One region of the Priestia sp. YIM B13552 genome, then DNA from elsewhere that is predicted to be linked to it. Evidence: predicted binding sites of a transcription regulator. Region 1 holds the regulator's gene; each other region holds the start of a gene.
The links. Region 1 encodes LexA, which represses DNA repair genes until DNA is damaged. Its sites were predicted from a motif close to CGAACATATGTTCG; they were not measured.
Positions count from the first base shown of each region.

Region 2: a site for LexA is predicted at 1,318-1,331, ahead of uvrB (excinuclease ABC subunit UvrB). Genes of this name have one in related genera too.
Region 3: a site for LexA is predicted at 1,486-1,499, ahead of dndB (DNA sulfur modification protein DndB). Genes of this name have one in related genera too.

Region 1 is NZ_JBHZOU010000002.1:378,004-380,286, reverse strand. Features, by position in the region: gene ACFX40_RS08050 (magnesium transporter CorA family protein) at 1-977, opposite strand, end outside; gene lexA (transcriptional repressor LexA) at 1,189-1,806, opposite strand; gene yneA (cell division suppressor protein YneA) at 1,953-2,282, shown strand.
Region 2 is NZ_JBHZOU010000004.1:223,191-225,473, reverse strand. Features, by position in the region: gene uvrB (excinuclease ABC subunit UvrB) at 1-1,250, opposite strand, end outside; gene ACFX40_RS18150 (sigma-54 interaction domain-containing protein) at 1,586-2,283, shown strand, end outside.
Region 3 is NZ_JBHZOU010000003.1:58,949-61,231, forward strand. Features, by position in the region: gene dndC (DNA phosphorothioation system sulfurtransferase DndC) at 1-308, opposite strand, end outside; gene dndB (DNA sulfur modification protein DndB) at 311-1,408, opposite strand; gene dptF (DNA phosphorothioation-dependent restriction protein DptF) at 1,642-2,283, shown strand, end outside.

The DNA.
Region 1 (2,283 bases):
TTTAGCAACACGATTTTATAGAAAAAATGTAAAAATAAATTATAGTAATGCTGGCCAAATAGATGATTCATCAAAAGTTGATCCGTTTTAGAATCTGTCGATTTAGAAATACACGAAAACACATGGTCTGTTATGACGTAATAGGTTTCAGGAGCCCATCTTTCATACACGTGTTTGGTATTATACGTTTTAATATACTCATGGTTGTGTGCAGAAATAAACGCTTTCCCGTCAGGCGTATAGCTATTTAGCTGCCCAGTACGAAATAAAGTTGTGGAATTAATTTCTTGCTCTTGATTTACCGTTACATAACTTAACACAAACATCCGTTCATCGATAAAATAAGGAAGGCTCCCAACGTGCTGTTCACGCGTGGCTTCTTTCTTGATGTGTTCGTTCAAAAATGGCGCAAGCTGTGAAAAAATATAATCTTGCACTTTGCTATAGCGATGATGTTCATAGGTAATGGTGGATCCATGCTCTTCAGCAAGCTTCGGTTCTAGTACACGAAAATGATTCATGAATTCTAAAATATCATCATAGGTGTAATGATTATGGCTCATCTCAGTGCGAATGGTCATGACGCCAATTTCAAAAGGACATAAAAAAACATCCACAGACAGCACGTTGCTAGATACGGTGGTGGAGGAAGTGTGTAACGTAATAGTATGGTCTATTTTTTTGGAAAATCGAAGCAACCCTTCTTTTTCGCACGAGTCAGGGAATAGAATGCATTCAATGTAAGGAAGAAAATATTGATCCAGGCTATCATGAGATACGTAATACTGTTCTCCGTAGTATTCTTTTTCTAAATGTTTTTTTTGAATGGAAAAAAATTCGAACAAATTTTCTTTTAGTGCATGAACAAGCTGCTCTTTATTTTTTCGGTCAAAGGAAAAAGGAAAAAGAAACATGTTCATTGCTTTGGTAGGTACAATGGTTTGAAATGGTTCTGTTTTCCTTGGTGTATTGGTCATAAACTACATCCTTCTTATGGTCGGTTGTATTTCCTTGTAAGAGTCGAGGAAATGCAGATAGAAAGTAAAAGGTGAAACAAGCTTTACAAAAACCGTTCTACCTGCCTGCGGTGATTCAACGTATCATTTATAATATGCCAATTTTTTTAGAAAACAAACGTAAAAAAACCAACTAACATCATGATTAGTTGGTTTTACATACAGTGTCTGATTAGTGAATCGTGCGATATACACCAGTTACTTTTCCTAAAATCGTTACGTGGCGAAGAATAATAGGCGCCATCGTTGAATTTTCAGGCTGTAAACGAACGAAATTTTCTTCTTTAAAGAAACGTTTTACCGTTGCTTCGTTGTCCTCGGTCATAGCGACCACAATATCTCCATTATTAGCTGTTTGCTGCTGACGTACGATTACCATATCGCCATCTAGAATACCTGCTTCAATCATACTTTCTCCCATAATTTCAAGCATAAATACATGATCATCTGGAGAAACGAATTTATCTGGAAGAGGGAAATATTCTTCCACATTTTCAACGGCTGTTATAGGAAGACCCGCTGTTACTTTACCGATAACAGGAACATTAATGACATTGCTTTTAGGGATGTTTACTTCATCTAGTTGAAGAACTTCGATTGCTCTTGGTTTTGTTGGATCTCTGCGAATTAACCCTTTGCTTTCTAAACGAGCTAAATGCCCGTGTACAGTGGAGCTAGAGGCTAATCCTACCGCTTCCCCAATCTCGCGAACAGAAGGCGGATAACCTTTTAATTTTACTTCGTGCTTAATAAAATCTAGTATGTCTTGTTGACGTTTTGATAGCTTCATATTTTTCACCTCGATTTTAGCTATTCTTTAGGTGAATTATACCACGTGATGTGTCAATATACAAACATAAGTTCGAAGAATTCCATTGACAGAAACAAATGTTCTCAATAAAATAAGAACATATATTCTGATAGGGGGATCATAATATGCAACAATTCTTACATTCTATGAAACATTACGCTATTTTTTTTGCAGCAATCGCTGCACTTACATATGTATTGACGCTGGTTTTAGGAGCGGATAAAGTAGATTTAGACAAATATTCAACGGTTACTATTACAAAAGGAGATACGCTTTGGGACTTGTCCAACAAGTATCATAATCACCATCATTTGACCACCAATGAATTTGTCAAATGGGTTGAAGACGTCAATGATTTAAACTCAGACACTGCCCAGTCTTTATCTCCTGGAGATAAATTATATATTCCTGTTTTAAAACAAGAGTTACATAATCAAGTGGCAATTGAACAGTAGT
Region 2 (2,283 bases), on a different contig from region 1:
AATCCCGTTGGACGGATAATTTGTTCAATTACATCAGGTGCCTTCTCAAGTTCGTAAGGACCTGGTGTTGCAGAAACATGAACAATTTGGTTAATATGCTGTTCAAATTCATCAAATTTAAGCGGGCGGTTATCTAATGCGGACGGCAAGCGGAAACCATGGTCTACTAACACTTGTTTACGCGCTTGGTCTCCATTGTACATTCCTCTAACTTGAGGAATCGTAACGTGTGATTCATCCACAACAAGAAGGAAATCTTCCGGGAAGAAGTCCAGCAGTGTATAAGGTGTAGAACCAGCGGGACGAAGCGTTAAATGACGAGAGTAGTTCTCGATTCCCGAACAAAAGCCCATTTCTCTCATCATTTCTAGGTCGTAGCGCGTGCGCTGCTCCAAGCGCTGCGCTTCTAAAAGCTTTCCTGCTTCTTTTAGCTTCTCTAGCTGTTCTTCTAGTTCTTTTTCAATATTTTGAATGGCAACACGCATTTTTTCTTCTCTCGTGACAAAGTGAGATGCCGGGAAGATAGCTACATGTTCACGATCTCCAATAATTTCTCCTGTTAGAGCGTCAACTTCTCGAATGCGGTCAATTTCATCGCCGAAAAACTCAACGCGAATACAGTGTTCATCTCGAGATACAGGAAAAATCTCCACAACATCACCGCGAACGCGAAACGTTCCGCGCTTAAAGTCAATATCATTTCTTTCGTACTGTACATCCACTAGCGTACGAAGCAGCTGATTACGCTCTTTTTCCATTCCTACTCGAAGAGATACGACCATTTCTTTGTATTCTTCCGGAGAACCTAAACCATAAATACAGGACACGCTGGCAATAATAATGACATCTTTTCGTTCAAAGAGAGAAGAAGTTGCCGAGTGACGAAGTTTATCAATTTCATCATTAATGCTTGCATCTTTTTCAATAAATGTATCTGTTTGAGGTACATAGGCTTCAGGCTGATAGTAATCGTAGTAACTGACAAAGTATTCAACTGCATTATTAGGAAAAAACTCTTTAAACTCACTGTACAATTGACCAGCAAGCGTTTTGTTATGAGCCATAATTAGTGTCGGCTTATTTATTTCCTTAATAACATTAGACATGGTGAAGGTTTTTCCCGTTCCTGTAGCACCTAGCAAAACTTGATGCTGCTTACCTTCTTTAATTCCTTTCACGATCTTTTCAATTGCCTTTGGCTGATCACCTTGCGGTTGATATGGGGATACTAATTCAAACTGATCTTTCAAATGAAGGCCTCCGTTTCCATTTTCTTGTTTTATCTATTTTTATTACGATATGTAAAAACCGAAAACACGAACTGATATTCGTATTTTATCACTTTATAATCATAAATGAAACTAATGAGTATTAATCTTATATAGTGTTTGTTTGTTTTTATTTTTTACCCTGTTACTTTATTACCCACTAAATTCTTATACTACCCTTTTCGAAGGGAATACAACTCTTTAGATGAAAGCAATAAAAGAAAGTAAGCTGCATAATTGTTTGAAAGAGATAGGCTTTTGCGCCAATTTCTAAATTATGATACAGTATAAAAAATATGTACTGAGAGGGGTTTAGTATGGCAAGCGTTGATCAAGTTCTTATAAATAACTCCTTTATAACAGTTGAAGAATCAACTTCTTTAGCTAAAGTGAAATCTGAACTTTCAAACTATGACTTCGTTATAGTCACAGCAAGTACCTTTTATGTAATACAAAAAGATGAACGATACCTGTTAACAGGTCATGACGAGGCATCGTCCATAAAAAAAGTAATAGCGGATACAAATTGGCCTTCATCTTCTACTTCTACGTTAGCCAATTTACAAGCCAACACAAACTGGAACAGACCAGTCCTCATTCAAGCAGAAAACCAAGAAACCACAATAGGACTTGTAACACCTTCACAGTGGATTACACATTTGCATAGCCAAAATGAGATATTAGCTTCCTATTTTGATACATTGGCAGAAACCATTAATGATGCAGTGACAGCCGTCGATAATGAAGGAAATGTAATCTTGTGGAATACTGCTGCGGAACATACGTATAAGATTCAGAGAGATGATATTATGGGTAGAAAAATCGGAGAGCATTTCAAAGATGAATCCATCATTCTACATACGATTCTAAATGAAGGGCGCCCTGTACGCGGAACGTATCATCGTCCTAATGAACAAACTCACGTGCTCATCAATGCATCTCCTATTATAAGAAACAATCGAGTCATAGGTGGAGTCGCAACTGAACATGACATTACCAATATTGTAAGATTAAA
Region 3 (2,283 bases), on a different contig from region 1:
GGTAAATCTCTACTCAAAGCTTCATCTTGAATTCTTCTAAGAGTTTGATTAATCGAATTTATAATTAAAGGTGTTTCCACTAATGTATCGGAAGAAATTACATATACTTTTTTGTGCAATTCCTCTTTAGGCATTTCACTTAGAGCCTCAAATACTAACTGAACTACAACTGTGGAATCTTTACCACCACTATATCCTACTACCCAAGGGCGGTCATCTTCCTTATAAGCTTTTTTTATGCTTTCTTTTGCTTCGTCAATAAAAGGCACTTGTTTTGATAAAAGATTACTAATGATGCCATTACTCATAATTAAACTACTCCTTGAAAAAATTTATTTTCTAATGATTGTTCAGCATCACTTAGCGGTAAACTAATCAATTGCTTAATTTTATTAGAAGTTAATTGAATGGTAGAGGAAGTCTTTTGAATACGGCCATTTTGATTAAATGCACGCCCCAACCAATCGTTTGTATTACTTCTATTCCAATCTATATTTGATAGCTTTTTAACGTAACTCTCCCAGTCTTTAGGGTGATGCTTTCGTAGATATTGTCCGACTAAACCAACTGCTTCAACAAATACGCCATGTCCCACAATAAAGTTTGCTCTTAATTCACGAGGAGTCAGTTGTTTTTCAAAAACCATGTTCCATTCTACAATAGAATCACACAAAACTAACCAAAATTGCTTCAAAAACTCTTCTTCCTCATGAGTTATTTCATCACCTTTAGATTTTCCAACTAGCTTTAGGTTTGTATTAAAAATGTGATTTAAAGCCAGTATCTTGGGTGAATTCTTGGACAGTGATACTCTTTCTTTATCTGTATATCTATTTAATAAAGGCGTAGTGGTTACAACATCTTTAGTAATAAGAGACAAACGATCCCGATAATCATAAAGAATACCGATAGAAGAAGTAGTATTTACAGCATGCCTATTTAAATCAGAAAAAATTTGTTGGGATTTTTTTAACCCTTCATCGTGGAAAAAAACTACAGATATAGTTTCGTTGCCAAGTTCGGGAGATATTTTTAATGCTTCTTCAATAGCTGCTCTGCGATGCTGCCCATCATTAATCAAAAACCTTGCATCCAATGAAATTTGCAACTGTCCTAAGTCTTTGGATGAAGGGTCCTCATTATATGGTTGAAACTTAATTTCACCATCTATAGACGCTGTGATGGAGGAAAATACATAATCTTTTTGATTTTCCACTATGTAATTTGTCATTTCTGGAATTCTAGATTTGTTTAAAATCCTTTGAGATCTGTATTCAGGTGGAATTTCTTCTTCATCAAAAAGAAAAATCTTTGGAATAATTCGTAAAGGGCACATAGCTACAAAATATTCTTTTCCTGCTTGGACACCTCTAATAGAAGGGAAATTATAAGTGAATGTCGAGTCCATAATCAAACCTCCTTATTACGTACGTAAAATATAATTTGATTATAAATTAATTAATTCAAAGATACAATGAAAAAAACCGAATGGAGGTTCGATTTTCTGTATTTCTAATTTTCTAATTAGATTGTTTTTTGTGTAAATAAACATATTGGTCCAGCATAAAGAAAATAGATATAATATATGTTAAAATTAAAATGAAATGGAAAATGATTATAGTAACCGGAGATGATTGACAAATGAGTTCCCAAGAGGTCTTTTTTTTAAGCTTCTTAGAAGATATAAATCCTGTAGCAGCTCAAAATGCCAAGAAGATGCAAGAATTAATATATGAAGATCCAAGTAGTTCAATTGTAAAAGCTAGATTATTCGCTGAAGCAATTCTTAGTGAAGTATTTAAGCAGGAGAAAATACAAGAACCTTACGTCAATTCTTTGTATGAAAAGATCTTGTACTTAACGAGAGAAGGGTATATTGAAAGAGATATTCAGAGATCATTCGATACAATTCGCTTGTCAGGCAATAAAGCTGCTCATGATGGCCAATTTAATGACATTACAGAAGCTTTTAAACTACATAGAGAAATGTACAAAATTGGAGTTTGGTTTTATGAGGTGTATTCATTAGAACAGTTAAAAGTGCCTTTATACGAGAATCCTAAACCTCCTCAACAAGAAAACATTGAAGATATTGTAAAGAAACAAATTATGAGCCTTTTTGGTCCTGAAGGATTAAAGATGGCGCAAAAAGAAGAATTATCAGGAGTAGAAGAACCCCTCTTAGTAAATGACCCTGTGCCTTCTCAAGAAGAAGATAACTCTACCTCTTCAATTTTAAATAAAGATTTAGAGCCAGGACAGAGCTACTTAGTAAGAGAGCTA